3 regions of the Nocardiopsis oceanisediminis genome follow, and region 3 is predicted to be linked to each of the others. Evidence: predicted binding sites of a transcription regulator. Region 3 holds the regulator's gene; each other region holds the start of a gene.
The links. Region 3 encodes LexA, which represses DNA repair genes until DNA is damaged. Its sites were predicted from a motif close to TCGAACANNTGTTCGA; they were not measured.
Positions count from the first base shown of each region.

Region 1 (9,485 bases), 760 kb from region 3:
AGCGCGTCGCGCACCGTGTTGCTGAGCAGCTGCTGCTGGGCCGAGGTGGTGCGGCTGTACTTCTCCACGTCGACGGCGAGGACGGCGCGGTAGGGCGGCATGTTCGAGCTGGTGCGCCGGGCGCGTCCGCGGTACTCCGCCATGCGGTCTCTCCTCCGGGGTCGGGGCGGCCGGCGGCCTCCGCGGCCGCCTCCCCCGACTCTGGCCCGGAGCGGCGCGGCGCAGTGTCGATTCCTGGACACAGCGGGGCCGTCCGCCCCGCCGCCGCGCGGAGAAGGCCCGCCCGGCGCTCCCGGCCGGCGGTGCTCAGCCGAGGGGCCCGCCCGCGGCGGTCCGGCGCAGCCGGTCCACGTCGAGCACCGCGATGTACCGCCGCCCGGTGCGGATGACGCCGCCGTCCCGGAGCCGGCGGAACTCCGCGGCGACCGAGGCGCGGGAGAGCCCGACCCAGTCGCCGATCTCCCGCTGGGACAGGCCGAGCCGGAGCACCACGCCGCGCCGCCCGCCGGGCGCGGTCCCGACGTCGGTCCCGGTCAGCGCGGCGAGCCGGAGCAGGGCCGCGGCGATCCGCTGCGCCGACGGCAGCACCGTGATCTCGGTCCGCACCGATTCCCCTTCGGCCTGCCGGAGCACCAGGTGCTCCAGCAGCGCGCCGTCCAGCCCCTGGCGGCGGAGGAGCAGCCGGAACTGGGCTCCGCTGAGCACCCGGGTGAGGCAGGGCCCGCCGGAGGCCGCCACCGTCGCGGTCCGCGCCAGCCCGGACAGCGCGGACATCTCGCCGAGCGCCTCACCCGGGCCGCGCAGCGCCAGCAGCACCTCGATCCCGTCCGGCCGCACCGCGGTCACCTTGACCGTCCCCTCGGCGAGCATGTGGACCGCGTCCTCGTGCTCGCCCTGGCGGATGATCGGCTCCCCGTCGGCGAACCGCCGCGTGCTCCCCGCCTTCAGGAAGAGCGCCCACTGGTCGTCCGAGACCAGCGCCCCGAAACCCTGCCTGCCCACCCGGTCCCTCTCCGCCCGTCCGCCCCTTCCACACCAGCGGTTCCCCTGCGGGCCGGGCGGAAGCCCGCGGCGCGGCCGATGGCCGCTTCCGGCCGCCGGGAGAAGGGCCGGGGGCGCCGGCCCCGCCCTTCGGAGGGCCGGCCGGGGCGGGGCGCGGGGAAGCGCCCCGCCCGCCCTCCCCGGCGGGCGCCGGGGAACGCGCTTCCTCCGACGGCCTCAGAGCAGGCCGCCGTCGGCCCGGATGTTCTGCCCGGTGACCCAGGCCGCGTCCGGGCCGGCCAGGTAGGCCGCCACCGCTGCGACGTCCTCGGGGCGTCCGAGCCGGCCCAGCGGTGTCATCGCGGCGACGGCCTCCCGGGCCTCGGCGGGGACCGCGTCGCGCAGCAGGTCGGTGTCGGTCGTCCCGGGCGAGACGGTGTTGACCGTGATGCCGCGCGGCCCCAGCGCCCGGGAGGCCACCCGGGACAGCTGCTCCAGCGCCCCCTTGCTCGCGGCGTACAGCGCCTCGTCCGCGCCGGGCCAGCCGGTGCTGACCGAGGAGACGTTGATGATCCGCCCACCGCGCTCCATCCGCCGCGCCGCGTGCCGCATGGCCAGCAGCGCGGCGCGCGCGTTGACCGCCATCACCCGGTCGAACTCCTCCGCTCCGGCGTCGTCGAACGCCGTCCGGCCGGGGATCGCGGCGTTGTTCACCAGGACGCCCAGCCGGCCGCCCAGGTGCCCGTCGGCCGCGGCGAACAGCCGATCGACCCCGTCCGGTTCGCCCAGGTCGGCCCGGACCGCCCAGGCCCTGCCGCCCCCGGCGCGGACCGCGCCGACGACCTCCTCGGCCCGGGAGCGCTCGGAGACGTATCCGAACACCACCGGGGCCCCGTCCGCGGCGAACCGCTCCACGATCGCCCGGCCGATCCCCCGCGACCCGCCGGTGACCACCGCCGGCGCCGCTTCCCGCACGTCCATGCCCCTGTTCCTCTCCGGTTCGCGTTCTCGGAGCGGCCATGGTGGCGGGGGTTCCGGCCGGATCCCGGCCGCTTCTTCCGGCCACGGGCACGGTTTCCGCGGGCGGAGCGGTGCCCGGAACGGGGCCGCGACCGCACCCCTGGCCGGGCGGTCCCCGGCCAGGGCCGGGAAAAGGGCTTCCGGGCCGCCGGCCCCGGGGAGAGGGATCGCGCCGGGCCCGGGCGCCCGCTCAGCCCGCCGCCGAGGCTCCGGTGCCGCCGGAGTGCCCGGAGGCGTCCTCCGGCTCCCCGTCCTCTTCTCCCTCCGGTCCGACGTAGGGGTCGGGCTCGAAGTCGGAGGCGGAGCCGAAGACGGACGGGAAGCCGGGCCCCAGCCCGTAGGCGTCGCGGATGCGGGAGGCGCCGTCGGTGTAGCCGTTGGACTTGAGGAAGACCGCGAAGCGCTGGAGGAAGCCCTCGTACTCCTCCTCGTCCTCCCAGTCGCCGGCGGCGACGGCCGCGGCGTGCAGCCACGGGTCCTGGTCGGAGCGGCGCGCGTCGGCCGGGTGGGCGGGGGCGGGGCGGGGCTCCTCCGGTCCGCCGTCCTCCGGGATGTAGCCGTAGACCTGGCCCGCGTAGGGCTCGGCGTGCGGGAACGGGGGCGCGGGGCGGGGGTCCGGCGCCCCGGTGCGCGCCGCCGGCTCCCGCTCCGCCCCGGCGGCGCCGACCGCCTCGGTGAGCTCCCGGTAGACGTCGGGGAGCCGGCGCCCGGTGGCCGCCGAGGAGAGCCGGGTGAGCGTTCCGATCCGGGCGACCGCCTCCTCGACCCGCTCGGGGTGGCGGGCCAGCCACCAGACCACGGCCCGGCCCGGGTCGGAGAGGACCTCGCCGCCCAGGTACTCCTGCTCCAGCCGCTCCAGCTCGCGCTCCTCCTCCCGGGCGGCCTTGGTCTTGCGCAGTTCGCGGAGGCGGGCGAGGCGCTCCTCGTCGTCGGCGGAGATCTCCAGCCGGACCTCTTCGGCCCAGGCCTCGTCGACGCCGGGGTGGCGGCACGGCTCCGGGCCGAGCGCCGCGGTCAGCCGGAAGCCCGCCGCGCCGTGCTCCTCCGGCCGCTCGGCCGCGCAGAGCGCGCGGGCGCGCCCCTCGATCGCGCAGACCGCGGCGCCCTCGGCGGCGCTCTCCGCCGCGGCGGCGCCCCGCCAGCAGACGACCGCGGAGAAGAGGAAGGGGTAGTCCCTGCGGGCGCTGGGCAGCTCCAGCCGGAACACGTGCTTGCGCCGGTAGGGTGCTTCGGCCTCCTCCAGGGCGCCGGCGGCGGCCGCACCGGGGCGCCCGTCCCGCGCCCGCGACCCCGCGGCCAGCAGGACCGCGAGGGCGAGAGCGGCGAGCAGCGCGGCCGCGCCGGCGGCCGCGAGCGGCGCCGCGTCCGGTCCGGGCAGCAGCCTGCCCAGGTCCCAGGCGCGGTAGGCCCACCATCCGAGGAGGACGAGGGCGGCCACGGCCGCGCCCGCCGAGAGCACCGCCAGCAGGGCGCGGCTTGTCCTGGTCATCACCTGTTCGGGCACGCTCCCGCGCGGGAGGCGCCCCCTCCTTCCTGCGGACGGTGCGGCCGGTGCGGCCTCTCCGGTGCACGCGGCTCGGACCGGCGGCGCACCGCGCCGGATCGCCCCGGGCCCGTCCCGCGCCGGAGTCGGGGGACGGCGCGGGCGGCCCGGCCGCGAGCGGTGCGTGCGGACCTGATCGCGGCACGATCCGTCGCGTTCCCGGCGCTCCGGCCTGCGGGAGGCCCGCCGGTGCGCGGATCCCCGCGCCCGCCGATGATCATGCCTGTGCGGGAGGCTACTCCTTCCGCGCGGGCCGGAAGACCGCTTCCGGTCTCAGAACGCGAACGAAACCGGCCCCGTGGCCGGATCCGGCCATCCGTGGGCCTTGCGGGGCCTCCCGGGCGGCGCCCTCGGCGGAACCGCCGGACGGTCGCGGATCCGCCTTCCCCACCGCGCCCACCGCCCTACTCCGTCCGGACCGGAACCCGCCCACGCCTCGGAGAACCCGGGGGATCAGGAGCGGCGGCGCTCTCGGAACCGAGCACCCGTCCGGGCGGGAGGGCCGCCGGGCGCTGGAGCCGGGGCGGGCGCCCGGCCGGCAGCGGAGACTGGTGACCGGATGCGGAAAGCACCGTCGCCGGGCCCGGCGCTCCGAGCCGCCCGGCCGAGCCGGAGCCCGTCCGCATCCGGGAAGACCCGGTGTTCCAGGCGGGCGGAGCCCCCGGGGCCGAGCGGAATCCGCGCCGGGAAGGCCGCCGAGCGTTTCGGCCTGGGCGGACCGCGTCGGGGCCCCTCCGGCCGGTCCCGCGGGCGGATGCGGGAAGCACCACCGCCGTACCCGGTCGGCACTCCCGTCCGGTGGGCGCCGCCTGACGCACGCGGCTCGCAGCCGCACCGCAGAAGGAGAGCGGGAGCCGGCGCCCCCGAGAACGGTGGCCCGGGCGGGCGGAGGGGCGGGACCGCTCCCCTTCCGGTCGGTCCGTGCGGGTCTCCGGACAGGACGGCGCCGGGCCCCTGCCGCGAGGGGGCCGGGCTTGCTACGGTGAATTCTAACAAGTGTTTGGTTGGAGGAATGGTCATGGCTGTCTCCACCACACGGCACCCGGACGGGGTCGCCGAGATCGTCGTGGACGCGCCGCCGGTGAACGCGCTCACCGTGCAGGGCTGGCACGACCTGGCCGGCGAGCTGCTGGCCGCCGGGCGCGACCCCGGCACCCGCGCCGTACTGCTCCGCGCGGAGGGGCGCGGGTTCAACGCCGGCGTCGACATCAAGGAGATGCAGCGCGACCCCGGCCACACCGCGCTCCTCGGCGCCAACCGCGGCTGCGCCGCCGCGTTCTCCGCGGTCTACGACTGCCCGGTCCCGGTGGTCGCCGCGGTGCACGGGTTCTGCCTCGGCGGGGGCGTCGGGCTGGCCGGCAACGCCGACGTGGTGGTCGCCTCCGACGACGCCCGCTTCGGCCTGCCCGAGGCGGACCGGGGCGCCCTGGGCGCCGCCACCCACCTGGCCCGGCTGGTCCCGCACCACCTGATGCGGGCCATGGTCTACACCTGCCGCACCGCCACCGCCGCCGAGCTGCACGCCTTCGGCTCGGTGCTGTCCGTGGTCCCCCGCGAGCAGCTGCGCGGCGAGGCGCTCGGCACCGCGCGGTCGATCGCGGCCAAGGACCCCCGCGTCATCCGGTGCGCCAAGGAGTCCCTCAACGGCATCGACCCGGTGGACGTCCACCGCTCCTACCGGTTCGAGCAGGGGTTCACCTTCGAGCTCACCCTGGCCGGGGCGGGCGACGAGCACCGGGCGGCGTTCGCCCGCGGAGCGGAGCGGTGATGGGCAAGGTGACGACGCCGGACGCGATCGCCGCGTCGCTGGCCGACGGGATGGTGCTCGGCATCGGCGGCTGGGGGTCGCGGCGCAAGCCGATGGAGCTGGTCCGCGCGGTCTGCCGGTCCCCGGTCCGCGACCTCACCGTGGTCTCCTGCGGCGGCCCGGACGTGGGCATGCTCTGCGCGCACGGCAAGGTCCGGCGGGTGGTGGCCCCCTTCGTCACGCTCGATTCGATCCCGCTGGAGCCGTACTTCCGCGCCGCCCGGGAGAGCGGTGCGGTCGCGCTCACCGAGTACGACGAGGGCATGTTCATGTTCGGGCTGCTGGCCGCCGCGCACCGGCTGCCGTTCCTGCCCACCCCGGCCGGCCTCGGCTCCGACGTGCTGCGGGTCAACCCCGGGCTGCGCACCGTCCGCTCCCCCTACCCCGCCGAGGGGGAGGGCCCGCTGGTCGCGGTGCCCCCGCTGCGGCTGGACGCGGCGCTGGTGCACGTGAACCGGGCCGATGACCGCGGCAACGGGCAGTACCTGGGCCCCGACCCCTACCTGGACGACCTGTTCGCCAAGGCCGCCGACCGCTGCTACCTCTCCTGCGAGCGGCTGGTCGGCTCCTTCACCGGGCCGCCGCAGTCGCTTCTGGTCAGCAGGGCGATGGTGGCGGGCGTGGCGGAGACCCCCGGCGGCGCGCTCTTCACCTCGTGCGAACCGGACTACGGGCGCGACGAGGAGGCGCAGCGGCGCTACGCGGCCTCCGCGTCCGACCCGGCGCTGCGCGCGGAGTTCTTCGGGCCCGGCCCGGGCCCCGGCCGGACGGAGGCGGCGTGATGGCGGCGACCAGGGCCGAGGTCTGCGCGGTGGCGTGCGCCGAGGCGTGGCGGGGCGACGGGGAGGTGCTGGCCGCCGCGATGGGCACCTGCTCGGTGCTGGGCGCGCGGCTGGCCCGGATGACGTTCGAGCCGGGCCTGCTCACCACCGACGGCGGCGCGCTGCTCACCCGGGAGGCGCTCCCGCTGGGCCGGGCCGCCGGCCCGGAGGACGCCGAGGGGTGGCTGCCCTTCCGCGACCACCTGTGGCTGGTGCTGCACGGGCGCCGGCACGTGATGATGGGCGCCTCCCAGCTGGACCGGTTCGGCCGGAGCAACATCTCCGCGATCGGCCCGTGGGAGCGCCCCGACCGGCAGCTGCTGGGGGTGCGCGGCGCACCGGGCAACACCCGGTCCAACCCGACCAGCTACTGGGTCCCGCGCCACTCCCGCCGGGTGTTCGTGCCGGAGGTGGACATGGTCAGCGGGGTGGCCGCCGCCGACGCGCACGGGCTGCGCCGCGTCGTCACCGACCTGGCGGTGCTGGACTTCGGCGGCCCCGGCGGGACCGCGCGGCTGGTCTCGGTGCACCCGGGGGCGACGGTGCGGGAGGTCCTCGACCGCACCGGGTTCGACCTGGCCGGGGCGGACGGCGAGGTGCCGGTGACCCGCGAGCCGACCGGGGAGGAGCTGCGGCTGCTGCGCGAGGTGCTCGATCCCGGCGGGCTGCGCGACCGGGAGGTGCCGGCGTGAGCACCGGGCCGCTGCGCACCGCCCTCACCGACCTGGTGGGCTGCCGCCACCCGGTGGTGCAGACCGGCATGGGGTGGGTGGCCGGGCCGCGCCTGGTGTCGGCGACCGCGAACGCGGGCGGGCTGGGCGTGCTGGCGTCGGCGACGATGCCGGTCGACCGGCTCGCCGCGGCGATCCGGGAGGTCCGCGAGCGCACCGACCGGCCGTTCGGGGTGAACCTGCGCGCCGACGCCGGCGACGCCGAGGAGCGCGTCGAGCTGCTGATCTCCGAGCGGGTCCGGGTCGCCTCGTTCGCGCTGGCGCCCCGGCCGGAGCTGATCGCCCGGCTGAAGGAGGCCGGGGTGGTGGTGATCCCCTCGGTCGGCGCGCGGCGGCACGCGGAGAAGGTCGCGGCGTGGGGCGCCGACGCGGTTCTGGTGCAGGGCGGCGAGGGCGGCGGGCACACCGGGCCGCTCGCCACCACGCTGCTGCTGCCGCAGGTGGTGGACGCGGTGCGGATTCCGGTGATCGCGGCCGGCGGGTTCTTCGACGGGCGCGGGCTGGCGGCGGCGCTGGCCTACGGGGCCGCCGGGGTGGCGATGGGCACCCGGTTCCTGCTCACCTCGGACAGCCCGGTGCCCGACGCGGTCAAGCGCGCCTACCTGGAGGCGGCGGAGACGGTGGTGACCCGGGAGGTGGACGGCGTGCCGCACCGGGTGCTGCGCACCCCGGCGGTGGACGCGCTGGAGCGCTCCGGCCCGGTGTCCCGGCTGTCCGTGGCGGTGCGCAGCGCGGCGGCGCTGCGCCGGGAGACCGGCCTGTCCTGGGGGTCGCTGCTCCGCGACGGCGCCGCGATGCGGCGGGCCCGGGGGCTCTCCTGGTCCCAGGTGCTGATGGCGGCCAACACGCCGGTGCTGCTGAAGGCCGCGATGGTGGACGGCCGCGCCGACCTGGGCGTGATGGCCGCGGGCCAGGCCGTCGCGGCCGTGGACGACCTGCCCGGCTGCGCGGAGCTGATCGAGGGAATCGTCGCCGACGCGGTACGCGCCCTGGACCGCTTGGAGGGCCTGCGCCGGGCCGGGGACTGACCGGTCCCGCCCGTCCCGGTGAACCAGGGCCGACGCGGGACGCCGAGGGTCCGGCCGGCGCGCTCCCCCGCCCGCCGGGAGGAACCCGCGGCACTCCGCGGAGCAGCAGACGCCCCGACCGGTCCGCGCCCCGGACCGCTCGCGCACCGCCCGCGGAAACAGCGACGGCCCTCGAAGCGCGCCAGATGCCCGCACGACCCCGGCGGCCGGAACGCAGCCCCGGGGACGGCCGGGGACCGCCCACCGGGACGGACCCGCAGCGCTCCACGGGCCGACCGGCACCCGGGCACCCCGGCCGGCGCCGGGCCGCCAGGGGGAACGGCGACAGACCCCGAAGCGCACCCGGCGCCCGGTCGGCTCCCCGTCCGAGGTGCCGCGGCCCGACCGGCGCCCTCCCCGGGTCGGCCGTCAGGGGCGCGGCCCCCGGCGGGATCAGGCGGGGGCGCCGGCCTTCCGGGGCTCGGTGCGCCGGTCCGGGGCCCATCCGTGGTAGGCGAGCCAGAGGCCGAACAGGGCCATCACCCCGAACAGCACCCGGGCGACGGCGAGCGGCCCCGGTTGCCCGACCACCGCGTCGACGCCGCTCTGCATCGGGGAGGTGAGGACGATCAGTCCGATCCCCCGCAGGCCCACGAACCAGCCGAACAGGGAGATCGCGACCGCCGCCGGCCCGCGCCAGTTGCGGTGCCCGCCGATGACGACCAGCCCGCCGGCGATCATCAGCGCGCCGAGTATCCAGAGGTTGAACGGGTCGGCGAACGGGTCGCCGACCAGGGATTCCATTTCGGGCAGGCGGAGCGCGATCACCCCGGTGAAGATCGTCATGTAGGGGCCGATGACTCGGGCGAACACCTTGGTGCGAAGCCGGGCCGCTTCCTCCTCGGACACCGATTCCTGGGACACCTGCGCCTCCCTCTATTCACAAACCGACGGTCGGTTTATTTTCAAGGTACACTTGCCGCCCGGGTCCGGCAACGGCCCCGGGCGGACCATCGGAGGGAGCGGAATGGCGCGGCGGGTCAGGCCCGAGGAGTACGCGGCCCGGCGGGCGCGGATCATCGCCGCCGCCCTGGACCTGATCCGGGAGAAGGGCTACCAGGAGATGACCATCGCCGACCTCCTGGACAGACTGGACATCTCCAAGGGCGCCTTCTACCACTACTTCCGCTCCAAGCGGGCGGTGCTCGACGGGATCGTGGAGGACCTGACCCGCGACGCGCGCGCCGCCCTGGAGTCGGCCGCCGATCCGTCCCGGGACGCCGTGGCCCGGCTGCGGGGCCACCTCTCCGCCGCGATCGCGTGGAAGGCCGCGCACACCGACGAGCTCTCGGCGGTCGCCCGGATGTGGAGGCACGAGAACAACGCGCTGCTCAAGCAGCGGATCAGCGAGGCGTCCGTGCAGGCCCAGGCGCCCCTGCTGGCCGCCGTGGTCCGCCAGGGCCGCGACGAGGGGGTCTTCGACGCCTCCCACCCGGAGGAGGCCGCGGTGATCATCGCCGGGATGGGCCTCCACCTGGGCGACGCCCTGATCGACGCCTACCTCGAACCGGCCGG
Region 1 is NZ_JAFMZJ010000001.1:3,067,080-3,076,564, reverse strand. Features, by position in the region: gene J0910_RS13535 (hypothetical protein) at 1-143, opposite strand, end outside; gene J0910_RS13530 (Crp/Fnr family transcriptional regulator) at 307-1,002, opposite strand; gene J0910_RS13525 (SDR family oxidoreductase) at 1,219-1,962, opposite strand; gene J0910_RS13520 (hypothetical protein) at 2,192-3,490, opposite strand; gene J0910_RS13515 (enoyl-CoA hydratase family protein) at 4,563-5,312, shown strand; gene J0910_RS13510 (CoA transferase subunit A) at 5,312-6,133, shown strand; gene J0910_RS13505 (CoA-transferase subunit beta) at 6,133-6,864, shown strand; gene J0910_RS13500 (NAD(P)H-dependent flavin oxidoreductase) at 6,861-7,931, shown strand; gene J0910_RS13495 (hypothetical protein) at 8,364-8,834, opposite strand; gene J0910_RS13490 (TetR/AcrR family transcriptional regulator) at 8,938-9,485, shown strand, end outside.
Region 1: a site for LexA is predicted at 4,533-4,548, ahead of J0910_RS13515 (enoyl-CoA hydratase family protein). Genes of this name have one in related genera too.

Region 2 (9,485 bases), 2.9 Mb from region 3:
GCTGCGCACCACCGACCTGTCCGCCGCCCAGGCGCTGGCCGGGGTGGACAAGCTGCGCGCCGCGGTTCGCGAGGCGCACGCCGTCGGCGACCTGGAATCGCTGCTGCGCCGGCTGGACGCGCTGGCCGAGCGGGCCGAGGAGCGCAAGGTCGAGCAGAAGCACGCCCAGGAGCAGGCCCGCACCCAGGCCCGCGAGGTCAAGGAGCGCATCGTCGCCGAGGCCGAGCGGGTGGCCGAGGAGACCACGCACTGGAAGTCCGGCGCCGAGCGGATGCGCGCGCTGATCGACGAGTGGAAGGCGGCGCCCCGCGCCGACCGGCCCACCGAGCAGGCGCTGTGGAAGCGGATGTCCGCCGCGCGCAACTCCTTCTCCAAGCGGCGCAAGGCCTACTTCGCCGGGCTGGACGCCCAGCGCGAGGAGGTCCGCGAGGCCAAGGAGCGGATCGTGGCGGAGGCCGAGGAGCTCACCGGCTCCACCGAGTGGGGCCCCACCTCGGGCCGCTACCGCGAGCTGATGCAGCGCTGGAAGGCCAGCGGCCGCGCCGACCGGGCCAGCGAGGACCGGCTGTGGGCCCGGTTCAAGGCCGCCCAGGACTCCTTCTTCCAGGCCCGCAACGCGGTGTTCGCCGAGCGCGACGCCGAGCTTCGGGTGAACGCCGAGGCCAAGGAGAAGATCCTGGCCGAGGCCGAGCAGGAGCTGCCGTCCATCTCCGACCCGCGCAGGGCCCGCGCCCGGCTCCGGGACTACCAGGAGGCCTGGGAGGAGGCCGGCCAGCTGCCCCGGGACTCCCGGGACCGCCTGGAGGGCGCCTTCCGCCGGATCGAGGAGGAGGTGCGCCGCGCCGAGGAGAAGGAGTGGCGGCGCACCAACCCGGAGGCCCGGGCGCGCGCCCAGGCCACCGTGGACCAGCTCCGCGGCTCCCTGGAGGACATGGAGAAGAAGCTGGACAAGGCGCGCGCCGCCGGCGACGACCGGAAGGTGCGCGACCTGGAGGACGGCATCGCCACCCGGCGCTCCTGGCTGCAGGAGGCCGAGAAGGCGCTGGAGGAGATGAGCTGACGGCGCCGCGCGCCGCAGCACCCGGGCCCTCGCCGCATGCGGCGGGGGCCCGCTCCGTTTCCCCGCTCCCGCACCCCGCGGCCCCTGGTGCGGAGGGGCGGGCAGGGGCCGGACCGGCGGGCACCGGCCGAATCCGAGCGGCCGCCCGCGGCCCGGTGCGCCGACCGCGGGCCGAGCGCCTTCCGGTCTGGCGAGGGCGCCTTGCACCCCGGCGGAACCGCCCGGCCGGTCCGCGGAGGCTCCGCCCCGTCCGGCCCGACCCCGCCGATCGGATGCGCCGAGGCGTCCGGGCCGGCGCGCCGCGGGCCTTCGGGCCGGGCCTGCGCGCCCGCTCGGCCCAGGGCGGGCGGGTCTCGGCGGCGGTCAGGTCTTGGCGACGCTGAGCAGGACCACCGAGTCCTCCAGGGCGCGCAGGCCGTGCTTCTCCTCGGGGACGATGAGCATGTCGCCGGTGCGGCCCTCCCAGGAGTCCGCCTCGGTGGTCAGCTCCACCCGGCCGCGGAGCACCGCGACCGTGGCGTCCCCCGGGTTGGGGTGGTCCCCCAGCGCGCTTCCGGCGGTGAGCGCGATCAGGGTCTGGCGCAGGGTGCGCTCGTGGCCGCCGTAGACCGTCTCGGCGCTGCGCCCCGACGCGGCACCCGCCGCCTGCTCCAGGTGCCGCCGGGCCAGCGCGTCCAGTGAGAACTTCCTCATGGCAGCAGTCTGCCGGTCCGCGGCCCGGGCGCCTAGCACCCCGGCCCGCGCGGTACCGCCGCACCGCCCGCGGCGGGGCGCCCGGAGGCCGGCGCTCCGGCCGCGGATCCCCCTGCCTGCGGGCCTCCGGCGGTCAGTTCTTCAGCCGGTAGACGTCGTAGACGCCGTCCACCCCGCGCACCGCCTTGAGCACGTGGCCCAGGTGGGTGGGGTCGGCCATCTCGAAGGTGAACCGGCTCAGCGCGACCCGGTCCCTGCTGGTCTGCACGGTCGCCGACAGGATGTTGACGTGCTGGTCGGAGAGGACCCGGGTGATGTCGGAGAGCAGCCGGGACCGGTCCAGCGCCTCCACCTGCAGGGCGACCAGGAACATGGAGGACTCCCCCGGGCGCCACTCCACGTCGACCATCCGCTCCGGGTCCAGGGCCCGGGTGTTGACGCAGTCCCTGCGGTGCACCGACACCCCGTTGCCGCGGGTGACGAAGCCGACGATCGGGTCGCCCGGCACCGGGGTGCAGCACCGGGAGAGCCGGACCCACACGTCCGGGTCGCCCTCGACGACCACACCGGACCCGCCGGCCGGGCGGCGCCGCGGCGGGGCCTGGGTGGGCAGCGCCGACTCGGCGATGTCCTCCTCGGCGCTCTCGATGCCGCCGAGCGACTCCACCAGCTTCTGCACCACGCTCTGCGCGCTGACGTGGTTCTCCCCCACCGCAGCGTAGAGCGCGTCCACGTCGGAGTAGCGCAGGTCGCGGGCGAGCGCGATCAGCGCTTCGCCGCTGAACAGCCGCTTGATCGGCAGCTCCTGCTTGCGCATCACCCGGGCGATGGCGTCCTTGCCCTGCTCGATCGCGGCCTCGCGGCGCTCCTTGGTGAACCACTGCCGGATCTTGTTCCGGGCCCGCGCGCTCTTGACGAAGTTGAGCCAGTCCCGGCTCGGCCCGGCGTCGGGCGCCTTGGAGGTGAGGATCTCCACCGTCTCGCCGTTGCTCAGCTCGCTCTCCAGCGAGACCAGCCGCCCGTTCACCCGGGCGCCGACGGTGTGGTGGCCGACCTCGGTGTGCACCGCGTAGGCGAAGTCGACCGGGGTGGCGCCCTGCGGCAGCGAGATGACGTCGCCCTGCGGGGTGAAGACGAAGACCTCCTGCACCGACAGGTCGAAGCGGAGCGACTCCAGGAACTCGCCGGGGTCCTTGGTCTCCTGCTGCCAGTCGATGAGCTGGCGCAGCCAGGCCATGTCGCCGGCGCCCTTGGCCTTGCCGCCCTCCTTGCCGGAGACCCGGTCCTCCTTGTACTTCCAGTGCGCGGCGATGCCGTACTCGGCGCGCCGGTGCATGGCGCGGGTGCGGATCTGCAGCTCCACCGGGTTGCCGGAGGGCCCGATGACCGTGGTGTGCAGCGACTGGTACATGTTGAACTTCGGCATCGCGATGTAGTCCTTGAACCGGCCGGGGACCGGGTTCCACCGCGCGTGGATCGTGCCGAGCGCCGCGTAGCAGTCGCGGACGCTGTCCACCAGCACCCGCACCGCGACGAGGTCGTAGATCTCGTCGAAGCCGCAGTTGCGGGCGATCATCTTCTGGTAGATCGAGTAGTAGTGCTTGGGCCGGCCGCGCACCGTGGCCTTGATCCTGGCCTCGCGCAGGTCGGCGGAGACCGCCTCGATGACGTCCTGCAGGTAGATGTCGCGGCGCGGGGCGCGCTCGGCGACCAGGCGGGCGATCTCGTCGAACCGCTTGGGGTAGATGGTCGCGAAGGCGAGGTCCTCCAGCTCCCACTTGATCGTGTTCATGCCCAGGCGGTGGGCGAGCGGGGCGAAGATCTCCAGCGTCTCGCGGGCCTTCTTCTCCCGCTTGGCCTGCGGCAGGTAGCGCAGCGTGCGCATGTTGTGCAGCCGGTCGCAGAGCTTGATCACCAGGACCTTGATGTCGCGGGACATCGCCACGACCATCTTGCGCACCGTCTCGGCCTGGGTGGCCTCGCCGTACTTGACCTTGTCCAGCTTGGTCACGCCGTCGACCAGCTCGGCGATCTCGTCGCCGAAGTCGCCGCGGAGCCGGTCCAGGGTGTAGGGGGTGTCCTCGACGGTGTCGTGCAGCAGCGCCGCCGCCAGGGTGGGCTCCTGCATGCCCAGCTCGGCGAGGATGGTGGCGACCGCGAGCGGGTGCGTGATGTAGGGGTCGCCGCTCTTGCGCTTCTGGTCCCGGTGGTAGTGGGCGGCGACCTCGTAGGCCCGCTCGATCAGCCGCACGTCGACCTTGGGATGCGTCGCCCGGACGGTTTTGATCAGTGGTTCGAGGACCGGGTTCATGGTCACCCCCCGCTGGGCGCCGAGGCGCGCGAGCCTGCGGCGCACACGCACACTGGAGGACGGGCCGGGGCGGGTCTCCGGAGCCGCTTTCGGCTGCTCCGCCCGCTCTTCTCCGGCCTTCTGGGACTCTGCGGGCGCCGCGCCGGGCGCGGCGCCCGCGGGACAGGGCTCGTGCTCGGGCGACCGGTCCAGGACCGCCTCGGTCGGTGTCACCTCGCCTTGCATGGGCATCCCTCCCGCGGCTGTCCCGGGGGCCGTCGGTGCGGGGGTCCGCCCGATCGTCCGGCGACCCGCCGGCCTGTTCGTGCACGAACGGCTCACCTGGTTCAACACGCCTGCACCGGTGGAGTATGCCCGCAAGTGTAATGCCCGGTTCATACGGTATCGCCGCATGTCAGGGCCTTCGGGCGGGCCGCGTGCGCGGCGCGGGTCAGGCGGCGGTGAGCGCGGAGACGTCCACGTCGGTCAGTTTCCCACGGCCGCTGAGGAACCCGAGCTCCAGCAGGACCGAGAATCCAACGACCGTACCACCGGCCTTGCGGACCAGGTCCACCGCGGCCCGTCCGGTGCCGCCGGTGGCCAGGACGTCGTCCACGATCAGCACGCGGTCCCCCGGCGCGATCGCGTCGACGTGCATCTCCACGGTCGCCGTTCCGTACTCCAGATCATAGGACTCGCGGTAGGTCTCGGCGGGCAGTTTCCCCGCTTTGCGCACCGGGACGAAGCCCGCGTCCAGCTCCAGCGCGACCGGTGCGGCGAGGATGAAGCCGCGGGCCTCCAGGCCGACCACCGCGTCGACGCCGCCCGCGCGGTGCGGGTCGGCGAGGGCCGCGACCACCGCGCGCAGCGAGGCCGGGTCGGCCAGCAGCGGGGTGATGTCCTTGAACAGCACCCCCTCGCTGGGGAAGTCGGGGATGTCGCGGATCCCGGCCTTGATCACCGCGTCGAGGTCTGCGTCGGCGGGCATGTCGGTGCGTTCTCTCCTGCTCGTGGGGCGGGGTGCCGGCGGCGCGCGGACGCGCCGCCGGCACCCCCGGTCGCCGCGGGCGCGGCTACTTCTTGTCGCCGGAACCGTCGGAGTCGGAGTCCGAGTCGGATCCGGGGAAGTCCGGGCGGTCCTCGACCGGGGTGTCGTCGCCGGCGCCCGGCTCGGGGACGACCTCGGCGATGCCGGCCTTGAGGATCCGGATCCGCGAGCCGGGGGAGATCTCCAGCTCGACCTCGTTGTCGCGGATCTCGACGACGGTGCCGTAGAAGCCGGCCTGGGTCAGCACCTCCTGGCCGGGGCTCAGCCGGCTCTGCATCTCCATGTGCTGCTTGCGCCGCCGCTGCTGCGGCCGGATGATGAGCAGCCAGAACACGATCACCAGCAGTGCGATCATCAGGATCGACTGCATGGCGCCGCCACCTGCCGCGGCGGACTGGGCGAGAATGATGTTGCCCTGCACGGGGGCGTCCTTCCTGGTGTATTTCGCGGCCGCCGCCGCGCCTTCGGCGGGCGGCGGCTCGGCGTCACGCCGAGTGGGAACGAACGGGTACGCCCCCGCGTTCCCCACCGGCCACCCTATCCCTCCCCGCACCTGGAGAGGCTCCACCGCCCCTCCGCCGGCGGTCTAGGGGGTGAGGCCCTGGGGCGGTTCGACCCCCATGTGCTCCCAGGCCTCGGGGGTGGCGACCCGGCCGCGCGGGGTGCGGGCGATCAGGCCGGCGCGGACCAGGAACGGCTCGGCGACCACCTCGACCGTCTCCGGCTCCTCCCCCACCGACACCGCGAGCGTGGACAGCCCCACCGGGCCGCCGCGGAACCGGCGCAGCAGCGCGTCCAGCACCGCCCGGTCCAGCCGGTCCAGGCCGCGCTCGTCGACCTCGTAGAGGGCCAGCGCGGCGCGGGCCACCCGGAGGTCGAGCCGGCCGTCGCCGCGCACCTCGGCGTAGTCGCGGACCCGGCGCAGCAGCCGGTTGGCGATCCGCGGCGTGCCCCGGGAGCGGCCCGCCACCTCGGCCGCCGCGTCCGCCTCCAGCTCGACGCCGAGCAGCCGCGCCGAGCGGGCCACGATGAGCTCCAGGTCGGCCGCGTCGTAGAAGTCCATGTGCGCGGTGAAGCCGAACCGGTCGCGCAGCGGGGCGGGCAGCAGCCCGGCCCGGGTGGTGGCGCCGACCAGGGTGAACGGGGCGATGTCCAGCGGGATCGCGGTGGCCCCGGGCCCCTTGCCGACCATCACGTCGACCCGGAAGTCCTCCATCGCGACGTAGAGCATCTCCTCGGCGGGGCGGGCCATCCGGTGGATCTCGTCCAGGAAGAGCACCTCGCCCTCCTGCAGGGTGGACAGCACCGCGGCCAGGTCGCCGGAGCGCTCGATGGCAGGCCCGGAGGTGATCCGCAGCGGCGCGCCCAGCTCGGCGGCGACGATCATGGCCAGCGTGGTCTTGCCCAGGCCGGGGCCGCCGGACATCAGGATGTGGTCCGGGGCCCTGCCGCGGTTGCGCGCGCCGCTGAGCACCAGGGAGAGCTGCTCGCGGACCCGGTCCTGGCCGACGAAGTCCTCCAGCAGGCGGGGGCGGAGCGCCCCCTCCAGGTCGCGCTCCTCCAGGTCGGCACCGGGGGAGACGATGCCGCGCTCGTGGTCGTCCATGAGGGGTCGGTGGCTCCTTCTCCGGGGTTCAGGCCCTGCTCAGCTTGCGCAGCGCGGCGCGCAGCAGCGCCGCGACGTCGGGGTCCTCGCCGGTCTGGGGGGCCACCGCGTCCGCGGCGGCCTCGGCGTCCCGGGCCGACCAGCCCAGGCCGGTCAGGCCGGCGACCACCTGCGGGCGCCAGTGCGCGGGCGCCCGCGGCGCGGCAGCGGCCGGGCCGTCCTCCATCGCGCCGGACGGGTCGCCGAGCTTGTCCCGCAGCTCCAGCACGATGCGCTGGGCGCCCTTGCGGCCGATGCCCGGGACGGCGGTGAGCGCGGCGGTGTCCTCGGCGGCCACGGCCTTGCGCAGCGCCTCGGGGGTGTGCACCGCCAGCATCGCCAGGGCCAGCCGGGGGCCGACGCCGGAGGCGGTCTGCAGCCGCTCGAAGACGTCCCGCTCGTCGGCGTCGGCGAAGCCGTAGAGGGTGAGCGAGTCCTCCCGGACCACCAGCGAGGTGGCGACGGTGGCGGTCTCCCCCACCCGGAGCCGGGCCAGGGTGGCCGGGGTGCACTGCACGGTCATGCCCACCCCGCCGACGTCGATGACGGCGGTACCGCCGCCGCGGCCGGCCACCCGGCCGGTCAGGAACGCGATCACGGGCGCGGACCCCTCCCCTGCCCGCGCGAGGCGCGGGCCAGCTCGACCTTGCGGGCGAATTCCCGGGTGGCGCGGGCGACCCGGTCCTGGGCCCCGCCGCGCCAGATGTGGCAGATGGCCAGTGCGACGGCGTCCGCGGCGTCGGCCGGCTTCGGCGGGCCCTCCAGGCGGAGGATGCGCGCCACCATGGCGCCCATCTGCGCCTTGTCGGCGCGGCCGCTGCCGGTGATGGCGGCCTTGGCCTCGCTGGGGGTGTGCAGCGCCACCGGCAGGCCGCGGCGCGCCGCGCACACCATGGCGATCCCGCTGGCCTGCGCGGTGCCCATCACGGTGCTCAGGTTGTGCTGGGCGAAGACCCGCTCCACCGCGACGGCGTCGGGCTCGTAGGCGTCCAGCCACTCCTCGATGCCGCGCTCGATGCCGAGCAGCCGCAGCGGGAGGTCGGTCCCGTGGTCGGTGCGGATCGCGTCGGCGCCGAGCAGTTCGAGCCGCCGCCCGACGGCCCCCTCGACGACTCCGACCCCGCACCGGGTCAGCCCGGGGTCGATCCCCAGCACCCGCACCTCGTGTCCCCCTCCTCGAACGCCCGTTCGCAGAGTACCGAGCCTATACGACGGCGGCCCCGCCACCGCGCCGGTGGCAGGGCCGTGCCGTACTGCGGACCTCAGCCGATCTTCTCCATCACCTCGTCGGGGATGTCGGCGTTGGTGTAGACGTTCTGCACGTCGTCGGAGTCCTCCAGCACGTCGACCACGCGCAGCACCTTCTTGGCGTCCTCCTCGCCCAGCGGGATCTCCATGCTGGGCAGGAAGGAGGTCTCGGCGGACTCGTAGTCGATGCCGGCCTCCTGCAGGGCGGTGCGGACCGCGACCAGGTCGGAGGCCTCGCTGACCACCTCCCAGGACTCGCCGAGGTCGTTGACGTCCTCCGCGCCGGCCTCCAGGGCGGCCAGGGTGACGTCGTCCTCGGTGGCGCTCTCCTTGGAGACCAGCACCACGCCCTTACGGTTGAACAGGTAGGACACCGAGCCGGCGTCGGCCATATTGCCGCCGTTGCGGGTGACCGCGACGCGCACCTCGGAGGCGGCGCGGTTGCGGTTGTCGGTCAGGCACTCCACCAGGAGCGCGACGCCGCCGGGGGCGTAGCCCTCGTACATGATGGTCTGCCAGTCGGCGCCGCCGGCCTCTTCACCGGAGCCGCGCTTGCGGGCGCGCTCGATGTTGTCCAGCGGGACCGAGTTCTTCCGGGCCTTCTGGATGGCGTCGTAGAGGGTCGGGTTGCCGTCCGGGTCGCCGCCTCCGGTGCGCGCGGCCACCTCGACGTTCTTGATCAGCTTGGCGAAGAGCTTGCCCCGCTTGGCGTCGATGGCGGCTTTCTTGTGCTTGGTGGTGGCCCACTTGGAGTGGCCGCTCATGCCGTTCCTTTCACGATGTCGACGAAGAGTCCGTGGATACGCGCGTCCCCGGTGAGTTCGGGATGGAATGAGGTGGCCAGCAGGCTCCCCTGTCGTACCGCGACGATCCTACCGGCAGCCCCGTCGTCTGCGGGGAGCCGTCCGAGCACGCCCACGCCGGGGCCCACCGACTCCACCCAGGGCGCCCGGATGAACACCGCGTCCACCGGGCCGCCGTCCACCCCGTCGATGCCGACCGACCCCTCGAAGGACTCGGTCTGCCGGCCGAAGGCGTTGCGCCGCACCGTCATGTCGATGCCGCCGACGGTGCACTGGTCGGCGGCGCCGTCCAGGATACGGTCGGCGAGCAGGATCATGCCCGCGCAGGTGCCGTAGACCGGGAGGCCGGCCCGGACGCGCTTGCGCAGCGGGTCCAGCAGGCCGTAGCGGACGGCCAGCTTGGACATGGTGGTCGACTCGCCGCCGGGCAGGACCAGCCCCTCGATCTGGTCGAGCTCGCCGGGGGCGGTGACGGGCACCGCGGTGGCGCCGATCCCGCGCAGGACGCGCAGGTGCTCCTCGGTGTCGCCCTGCAGGGCGAGCACTCCGATGACGGGTTGTGCGGACAAGCGTCGACCTCACTGCTATCGGCTGCTCACGGAATGGGCCGACCGCGGCCGGCGCCGGCCGCGGTCGGCGGGGGAACGGCGGGCGAGGCTACCAGCCGCGCCCGGCGTAGCGCTGGGACTCGTCCAGCT
Region 2 is NZ_JAFMZJ010000001.1:5,156,880-5,166,364, forward strand. Features, by position in the region: gene J0910_RS22535 (DUF349 domain-containing protein) at 1-1,060, shown strand, start outside; gene J0910_RS22540 (cupin domain-containing protein) at 1,424-1,753, opposite strand; gene J0910_RS22545 (RelA/SpoT family protein) at 1,887-4,295, opposite strand; gene J0910_RS22550 (adenine phosphoribosyltransferase) at 4,495-5,031, opposite strand; gene yajC (preprotein translocase subunit YajC) at 5,117-5,512, opposite strand; gene ruvB (Holliday junction branch migration DNA helicase RuvB) at 5,678-6,697, opposite strand; gene ruvA (Holliday junction branch migration protein RuvA) at 6,726-7,334, opposite strand; gene ruvC (crossover junction endodeoxyribonuclease RuvC) at 7,331-7,897, opposite strand; gene J0910_RS22575 (YebC/PmpR family DNA-binding transcriptional regulator) at 7,999-8,748, opposite strand; gene pdxT (pyridoxal 5'-phosphate synthase glutaminase subunit PdxT) at 8,745-9,356, opposite strand; gene pdxS (pyridoxal 5'-phosphate synthase lyase subunit PdxS) at 9,445-9,485, opposite strand, start outside.
Region 2: a site for LexA is predicted at 7,913-7,928, ahead of ruvC (crossover junction endodeoxyribonuclease RuvC). Genes of this name have one in related genera too.

Region 3 (9,485 bases):
GCCCGCACTCCGGGCAGGAGCGGCGCCGGCGGATCGCCGCGCCGTCGTCGGTGGACCGGCTGTCGATCACCCGGCTGTCCGGATGACGGCAGAACGGACAGTGCATGCCGAAACGCCTCCCTGCGCCCCGCGGCCCTTCCGCGCCGGCTCCCGCCGCGACGTGCGCGGCGGAGTCCGCTCACTGTTTCGCCCGGGCCGCCGGCGTCGTCCGCGCACCGGACGGCCCCATGAAGATCTGCACCCACTAAAGCACAACTTATGGGTCACTCATACCAAGGCGAGCACAAGATCTTGTGGTCAACCTATGAGGCCGCAGGTCAGGACCGCAAGCCCCCGCGCGGCGTCCGGGCGGCTTCGCAGGTCAGCCCGGACGGGAGCGCCCGCGCCCCGGCGTGTCGCACCGGGGCGCGGGCCGCCGCCGTGACGATGGACACCCGCGCGCGGAGTGGGGTCAGCCCCCGGGGATCCGCAGCCTCTGACCGGGTTCCAGCTCGGTTCCGGGCAGGCCGTTGAGCTCGACGATCTCGTGCACGGTGCGCCGCGCGTCATCGCCGGGGCGCACCCGCTCGGCGATCTCCCAAAGCGTATCGCCGTCCCGGACGACCACCGTCGGGGGAGCCGCCCCGAAGAAGGCGCCGGCCGCCGCCCCGGCCCCCGAGGCGCCCGCGGCCGCGGAGGTCATGAACAGCAGCGACAGCACACCGGTGGCCACCGCGCACAGCAGGGAGACCAGGACCACGCGGCCGCGCGCGGTGAGCCGGACCCGGACGCCGTCCGCCCCGCCGGGGACGGCCAGCAGCTCGGGCAGCCCGGCCAGGGCGGGCGGACCCGCCGGGGAGCGGTGCCACTCGGGGATCTCGACCGCCCAGTCGTACAGGGCGGGGCCGGGGGAGGCGGGCCTCCGGGGACGGGGGATCTGCGGAACGGCACCGGGCGCCCCCGGCGGGACGGGCGCGGTTTCGGACATGGACGCCCCCTTCGAACACCAGTCTGATCGAACTGATGTTCGACTAATACCGTATCCGGGCGATTTTTTCATCACCATCTCGAACGTTTGTTTGATATCGCTATGTGCAGGCAGTAACGTTGGACGTGCTTTACCTCGACACCGGCGCGGCCCGCGAGCGGGGCGGTCACGGTCGGTGCCGCCGCACCATCGGTCGAGGGTTTCGACGCTCCCGACAGCCCATACGCGCGACGACCGCGAGATCACCGCCGAGGAGGCCGGCCGTGCCGGAGGAGAACCACGGAACGCAGGAACCTCACGCGGGCGGGCCCGGCTCCACCGACCCGCGCCCCGCCTCCCCGGCGCCGGAGGGCGCGCGTGCGGGGGCGGCGACGCAGAGCGGCGCACCGAAACTCACGGCTCGCCAGCAGAGCGTACTGAACTGCATCCACCGCTACGTACGGCAGCGCGGTTACCCGCCGTCCATCCGGGAGATCGGGGACGCCGTGGGCCTGTCGAGCCCGTCCAGTGTCGCGCACCAACTGAAGGTCTTGCAACGCAAGGGCTATCTTCACCGCGATCAGAATCGCCCACGAGCGGTGGAAATTCGCATTCCGGGCCAGGCCACGGTGCGCTCCTGGGACGAGCTGGAGGGCGAGCCGCAGGCCCCGGAGGGGCGCGCCGCGCACGTCCCGGTGGTGGGCCGGATCGCGGCCGGCGGCCCGATCCTGGCCGAGGAGTCCATCGAGGACGTCCTGACCCTGCCCAAGCAGATCGTCGGCGAGGGCCGGCTGTTCATGCTCACCGTGGTCGGCGACTCCATGACCGACGCCGCCATCACCGACGGCGACCTGGTCGTCGTCCGCCAGCAGCCGGACGCCAACAACGGCGACATCGTGGCCGCCCTGCTCGGCGACGAGGCCACCGTGAAGGTGTTCAAGCGCGACGGCGACCACGTCCTGCTGCTGCCCCGCAACGACGCCTACGAGCCGATCGACGGCGACGAGGCCACCATCCTCGGCAAGGTCGTCGCGGTGATGCGCCGCATGTAGCGGCCGCGGTAACGACTTCGCCTCGCTTCGGAACGCCCCCGTGACCTTCCGCCTCCGGCCGCGGGATCGTTCCCCTTCCGTCACCCCGCGGTGACCTCCGGGGCGGCCCCGCGCGATGCGCGCCGGACGGCGGGGCCGCCGGGCCTCCGCCGTACGCCGCTCCCCCGGAGCCCCGTACGGTAGGGGCATGCCTTGGCCGCCGCTCCTCCCCTCCCGACCGCGCCCGCCGCACCGGGGCGCCCGCCGGACCCCGCCGCGCATCGCGGCCGCCGCCGCGGCCGCGCTGCTGGCCGCGGGCTGCGTCCCCGGCGGGACCGGCGCGGAGCAGGCCGCCCCGCCCGGCGTCGCACCGGTCGAGCGGGACGTCCGCTTCGGCAGCGGCCCGGACACCCTGTTCGGCACCTTCGCACTGCCGCCCGGGGCCGACGGGGGGAAGGTGCCGGCCGCGCTGATCGTCTCCGGCAGCGGCCCCACCGACCGCGACGGCAACAACCCCGGCCGGCCGGGCGCGGAGACCAACCTCAACTTCGCCCGGGTGCTCGCCGACGCCGGGGTCGCCTCGCTCCGCTACGACAAGCTGGGCAGCGGCGAGACCGGGACGGGCTCCCGCGACGCCGACGAGCCGGTCGACTACGACGTCTTCGAGCGGGAGATGGTGAACGCCTACGCCGAGCTGGCCTCCCAGCCCGAGGTGGACCCCTCGCGCCTGCTGGTGCTGGGCCACAGCGAGGGCGCGCTGTTCGCGCTGCGCGCGCCGGAGGCCGTCCACGGGCACCCGCCGGCCGCGCTCGTGCTGGCCGCCCCGCCCGGCACCCGGTACCTGGACCTGATCGACCGCCAGCTGACCGAGCAGATGCGCAGCGCGGAGGCCTCCGGCGCCTCCGAGGCGGACGTCACCGCCCTCCTCTCCGACGTGCGCACCTCCATCGCGCGGCTGCGCGCGGGCGACCCCCTGCCCGAGGACCTCTCCCCCGAGCTGGAGTCGCTGTTCGGCCCGCAGAACGAGCCGTTCCTCCGCGAGATCGACGCGCTCGACCCGCTCGACCTGGCCCGGGGCCTCCCCGGCGGAACCCCCGCACTGGTGCTGTGGGGCACCGAGGACACCCAGGTCACCGAGGCCGAGGTGGACCGGCTCACCGGCGGGCTGCCCGACGCGACCCGGGTCGACCTGGAGGGCGCCGACCACGTCTTCCGGATGTACGACCCCGCCCCGGGCGCGGTCGCCGCCGACGCCGGCCGCCGCTTCTCCCCCGACGCGGCCCCGGCCCTGGAGGACTTCCTCGACGGCGCGCTGTGACCGGGCGGCGGCCGGGGGCCGGCGGCGGAGCCCCGGAGCGGCACGCTCCGTCACGCCGCGGGTGACCCCGGGCGCCCCGGGGGTCAGCCCCTGCTCTCCTCGATGCCGGTGATCGCCTCGGCGGCCAGGCGCTTGGCGCCGTCCACCATGTCGGCGTCGGGGATCGGCTCGGTGCGCCCGTAGTCGGCGGCGGAGGAGTAGCAGGTCTCGACGTAGAGGTTGGCGGTGCGCACGCCGACGCAGCCCCAGCCGAGCGGGGCGACCTCGGCGTCGTACCAGGAGTAGGCCTCGTCGCCGAGCCCGGAGAGCGCGGTGCGCTCGTGCCGCTGCGAGGCGCCGTTCAGCAGCTCCGCGGCGGCCTCCTCGCCGGCGGAGCCGCCCTGGGTTCCGGTGCGCACCATGACCACGCGCACCGCGGAGGGCGTGTGCGCGGAGTCCTCGCCGCTCGCCCAGCGGCACTCCGTGCCCTCGCGGCCCTCCCGCTCCAGGCCGTCGATGGGGCCGTCGACCTCGACCTCGGCGTCGGGGACCAGCCCGTCCAGGGTCTCCCCCTCGACGACCGGGCACTCGGGGACCTTCTCGAAGCCGTCCAGGCCCAGCACGCCCACCACGGCCCACACCCCGGCACCGAGCAGCGCCAGGCCGCCCAGAGCCAGCGCGGTGACGGCGGCGGTGGCGCACCCCCGGTTGGCGCGCGGCGCCTCCGGGGACGGACCGGCGCCCGGCGGCCCCTGCGGCGGCGGACCGGAGGGCGGCCCCTGCTCCCCCTGGGCCCCGTGCGGACCGGGAGCGGGAGGCCCCTGCGGGGGCGGTGCGGCGCCCCCCGGACCGGCGGGGGCACCCGGGGCGGGGTTCTCCGGCGCACCTGCGGCCGGCGCCGCCGGAAGCGCTCCGGTGCGGACCGCGCCCGGCCCGTCGGGCGGTGCCGGGGCCTCCGGCGCCCCCTGGGCGCGCGGCGGCGCTCCGGGGGCCCCGCCCGGGGCCGGCGGGCCGTCCGGAGCGGCCGGGGCCCCGCCCCGGTCCGGCCGGGCGGGCGCACCGGGAGGCCCGGCGGGCTCCGGAGGCCGACCGCCCTGCTCCGGGCCGCCGGCCGGGACGGGGGGCTCCCCGCCCTGCTCCGGAGCGTCCTGCTCCGGGCCGCCGCCGAGCGGAGCAGGGGCGTTCCCGCCCTGCTCCGGAGCGTCCTGTACCGGACCGCGGCCCGCCGGGGCGGGGGCGTCCGCTCCGGTCGCCTCCCCGCCCGGCGCGGACCGGGGCGGCCCGCTCTGCGGCGGAGCGACGGCGCCGTCCTCCGCGTCGGAGGCGGGCGGGCCGTTCCGCGGCCCGGTCCCGTCCGGCTGCTCGGACATGGGCGCCTCCCGGCTGGCTCATCGGTCAGGTCATCGTGTACGACAACCGTACAAGCGGGGCGGGCTCCGCGGAGACCGTCAGATCGCCGCTTCGACGCCCTCCGCCGCGGCGATCGCGGCACCGCGCGCGTCCCGGTAGCCCAGCGGCGGGCCGCCGGCCTTCTCCGCTCCCCCGTAGGAGACCCGGACCAGCAGGTTGTCCTTGCGGAAGGCGACCTCGGCGGAGTCGCCGGCCGGGGTGGACCGCCAGGCCCGCGCGTCCTCGCCCAGCGCCGGGACGGCCGAGACGCCGCGCTGGATCGGCTCCAGGGCGGCCAGCGCCTCCCCCGCCGCCTCCGCCCCGGACACCTCGCCGGACCGGTCGGTGAAGAGCGCCCGGAAGTCGACCCGGAGCACGCGGGGCGGTAGGCCGCCGTCCCCGGTCCCGACCGAGGTCCAGGTGCACACCGCTCCGTCGGAGTCCTCCAGCAGGCCGCGCTCGGCCGCGTCCAGCGCGGCCTCGCCGAGCGCCTCGCCGAGGACCCCGGCGGGGACCTCGCCGCACTCCGGCGCGGCCCGGAACAGGTCGTCCGGGCCCGCCTCGGCGGAGGGGCCGCCGCCCTCCGCCCAGAGCACGGCGGTGACCGACACCGCGACGACCAGCAGGGCCGCGGCAGCGGCGGCGGCCGCCCAGCGCACCCGGCGCGGGGCGGCCGCCCACAGGTTCCGCAGACCGGCCACCCGGATCAGCCCACCACGATGTTGACCAGCTTGGGCGCCCGGACGATCACCTTGCGCACCGCCTTGCCTCCGATGAAGCCCTGGGCCTTCTCCGAGGCCAGCGCCCGGCTCTCCAGCTCCTCGGCGGTGATGTCCGGGGAGACCCGGAGCTTGTCCCGGACCTTGCTGTTCACCTGGACCACCGCGGTGACCTCCTCCTGCACCAGCAGGGCGGGGTCGGGGGTGCGCCAGTTGCCGATCGCCACCGAGCCGCTGTGGCCCAGGCGCTCCCAGCCCTCCTCGGCGATGTACGGCGCCACCAGGGACAGGGTGACCGCGATGACCTCGGCCGCCTCGCGGACCGCCGGGTCGGCGGCGCCGGGGCCGCCGTCGATGGCCTTGCGGGCGGCGGTCACCAGCTCCATGATCCGGGCGATGGCGACGTTGAAGCGCTGCTCCTCCACCGCCGCGGTGATCTTGTCCAGCGCCTGGTGGGTGGCCTTGCGCAGGTTCAGGTCCCCGGCGGCCGGGTCGGTGCCGGGTGCGGAGGCCTCGCCGGCCTGGACCATCACCCGGAACGCGCGGCCGAGGAACTTCAGCGAGGCGGCCGGGGAGACGTCGGCCCAGTCGATGTCGTCCTCGGGCGGGCCGGCGAACACCACGGTCAGCCGGACCGCGTCCACCCCGTAGGCGTCGATCTCGGCGCCCAGGTCGACGCCGTTGCCCAGCGACTTCGACATCGCCTTGCCCTGGTTGATGACCTGGCCCTGGTTCATCAGCCGGGTGAAGGGCTCGGTGAACTCCAGCATGCCCATGTCGTACAGCACCTTGGTGAAGAAGCGGCTGTACAGCAGGTGCAGGATGGCGTGCTCGACGCCGCCGACGTACTGGTCGATCGGCCCCCACCTGCGCACCTTCTCCTGGTCGAAGGGGGCGGTGTCGGCCTGCGGCGAGCAGTAGCGCAGGTAGTACCAGGACGAGTCGACGAAGGTGTCCATGGTGTCGGTGTCCCGCTGGGCCGCCCCGCCGCAGCGCGGGCAGTCCACGTTGACCCATTCCTCGACGGCGGCCAGCGGGGAGATGCCCTTGGGCGCCAGGTCCGCGCCGCGCAGGTTCTCGGGGAGGGTAACCGGCAGCTGGTCGTCGGGGACCGGCACCTCGCCGCAGTCCGGGCAGTGCACGATCGGGATCGGCGTGCCCCAGAAGCGCTGGCGGGACAGGAGCCAGTCGCGCAGCCGGTAGTTGACCGCGGCGTCCCCGGTGCCGCGCTCCCGCAGCACCTCGGTGATCCGCGGGATGGCCTCGCTCTTGGCCAGGCCGTCCAGCGGACCGGAGTTGGTCAGCACGCCCTCGCCCGCGGTGGCGACGCCGGTCTCGGCCGGGGCGCCCTCGCCGGTCTCGACCACCTCGCGCACCGGCAGCCCGAACTTCAGCGCGAAGTCCAGGTCGCGCTGGTCGTGCGCGGGGACGGCCATGATCGCGCCGTGCCCGTAGTCGGCCAGCACGTAGTCGGCGGCCCAGACCGGGATGCGCTCGCCGTTGACCGGGTTGACCGCGTAGCGGCCCAGGAAGACGCCGGTCTTCTCGCGCTCGGTGGACTGCCGCTCGATGTCGCTGAGCTTGGCCACCTGCGCCTTGTACTCCTCGAACGCCTCGCGCTGCCCGGGCGCGCACAGCTCGTCGGCGAGCGGGGCGTCCGCGGCGACCACGAAGAAGGTGGCGCCGTACAGCGTGTCGGGCCGGGTGGTGAAGACGGTGACCGGCTCGTCGCGGCCCTCGATCGCGAACCGGACGTCGGCCCCCTGCGAGCGGCCGATCCAGTTCCGCTGCATGAGCAGGACCCGCTCGGGCCACTTGCCCTCCAGCCGCTCCATGTCCTCCAGCAGCCGGTCGGCGTAGGAGGTGATGCGGAAGTACCACTGGTTGAGGCTGCGCCGCACCACGTCGGTGCCGCACCGCTCGCAGCGGCCGTTGACGACCTGCTCGTTGGCGAGCACGGTCTGGTCCTTGGGGCACCAGTTGACCAGCCCGTCCTTGCGGTAGGCCAGGCCGCGCTCGAAGAAGCGCAGGAACAGCCACTGGTTCCAGCGGTAGTACTCCGGGTCGCTGGTGTGCAGCCGGCGCGACCAGTCGATGGCGACGCCGTACCGCTTGAAGGACTCCGCCTGGGTCTCGATGTTGGCGTAGGTCCACTCGGCCGGGTGGGAGTCGCGCTTGATCGCGGCGTTCTCCGCGGGCAGGCCGAAGGAGTCCCAGCCGATCGGGTGCAGGACGTTGTCCCCGCGCTGGAAGCGGTAGCGGGCGACGACGTCGCCCATGGCGAACGCCTCGGCGTGCCCCATGTGGAGGTCGCCCGAGGGGTAGGGGAACATGTCGAGCACGTAGCTGCGCGGCCGATCGTCGGACGGGTCCTCCGAGGCGGCGAAGGGGTCGTCCTTCGCCCAGCGCGCCTGCCACTTCTCCTGGAGGGCGCGGGCGTCGTAGACGTCGCTCGCCACCTGTTCTCCCTCTACCGCTGTCATCGCTGTTCGTCCCTCTGCCGGTTCGCGTTGGGGGAGCACCGCTCGGACTGGGCGCCGTCCCGCGCCCGCCGCTCCTCCGCACCGGGGCTCCGCCTCCGGCCGGGGTCTCCCGGGCATCCAGGTTAGCGCGCCGGCGGGCCCCGGCCGCCCCTCGTCCGGGGCCGGGACCGGCGGCGACGGCGCGTCCGGCGGATCCGGTCGGGCTCCCCGCGGGGCGGGCCGCCGGTCCCGCCCCCGGTCGGGGCGCCGTCGCCCCGACGGCGGCCGGTGCCGGTCCGGCGGAACCGGCCCGCCCGCGTTGCGGGGACGGGCCTTCCGGGTCCCCCGGCGGTGCAAGAATGCTCGGCGGGCGGCACCCCGTACCGCCCCCGCCGGCGCGCGTGGCCCACCCCCTCCAGCGGTCGTCCGCGGACCGGGCGCCGCCGTGCCGGGGTCCGACGACAATTGGAGACCGCAGCCCATGACCTTCACCCCCGGCCCACGCACCGCCCGCGCCCTGTCCACCGCGCTGCTCGGGGCGGTGCTCGCGCTCACCGGCGCGGCCTGCGGAGGAGAGGCGGAGACCGAGAGCGAGACGGCGTCGTCGGACTCCGCGGCGCCCGATCTCGGCCAGAACCTGGACCGCATCCGGCTCACCGAGGGCGTCTCCTACACGATGGAGGACGGCTCCGGCGGCATGGTCACGATCCGGCTCACCGGGCACGAGAAGGGGGACGAGCCCTCGGTGGAGATCAGTGTCGCCCCGGAGGAGGGCCCGGCCGCCGAGCACACCCTGCGGCTCGGCGAGGAGCTGGAGATCGGCGGCGAGCCGTGGCGGGTGTCGGAGATCGGGTTGAGCGACTCCTCCTCCCAGCCGAGCAGCGCCACCCTGACCCGGGGCGGGGAGGACGGCGGGGAGTGAGCGGGCCGCGCCGTGCCGGGCGGCCGCCCGGCGGCGCCCGGTGGCCTCCCCGGCCCGCTGCGCCCCGCCGCGCCCGGCGGGGCGCGCCTCCCGGGCCCCGGCACCCGCCCCTCGGGTTACCGTGCGGTAGAAAGTGAGCGGGAACACTCTTCGCACCCCTGGGAGACGCGATGCTGAACCTTTCCGTGCTGCTCGAAGACGGCGCCCGGACCACTCCGGAACGCGAATGCCTGGTCTTCGGGGACCTGCGGCTGAACTACGCCCTGGTCGACATGATCGCCAACCAGGTCGCCAACCTGCTGGTCTCCCGCGGTGTCGAACCCGGCGACAAGGTCGCGCTGGCCAGCCCGAACGTCCCCTACTTCCCGTTCGTCTACTTCGGCGCGCTCAAGGCGGGCGCGGTGGTCGTCCCGCTCAACGTGCTGCTCACCCCGCGCGAGATCGCCTACCACCTGACCGACTCCGGGGCCAAGGCGCTGTTCGCCTTCGCCGGCACCCCCGAGCTGCCGCTCGGCGAGCGCGCCCACGCCGCCTTCGGCGAGGTGGACACCTGCACCACCTACATCGACCTGCCGGCCTCCCCCGGTGCCAAGGAGTCGTCGATCGAGGGCGCCGAGACGTTCTGGGCCGCCCTGGACGGGCAGCCCGGCACCTTCGAGTCGGTGCGCACCGAGGCCGACGACACCGCCGTGATCATCTACACCAGCGGCACCACCGGC
Region 3 is NZ_JAFMZJ010000001.1:2,304,686-2,314,170, reverse strand. Features, by position in the region: gene nrdR (transcriptional regulator NrdR) at 1-106, opposite strand, end outside; gene J0910_RS10365 (LysM peptidoglycan-binding domain-containing protein) at 452-967, opposite strand; gene lexA (transcriptional repressor LexA) at 1,231-1,998, shown strand; gene J0910_RS10355 (alpha/beta hydrolase family protein) at 2,186-3,295, shown strand; gene J0910_RS10350 (hypothetical protein) at 3,379-4,644, opposite strand; gene J0910_RS10345 (hypothetical protein) at 4,723-5,364, opposite strand; gene leuS (leucine--tRNA ligase) at 5,370-7,865, opposite strand; gene J0910_RS10335 (DUF6406 domain-containing protein) at 8,326-8,766, shown strand; gene J0910_RS10330 (long-chain-fatty-acid--CoA ligase) at 8,937-9,485, shown strand, end outside.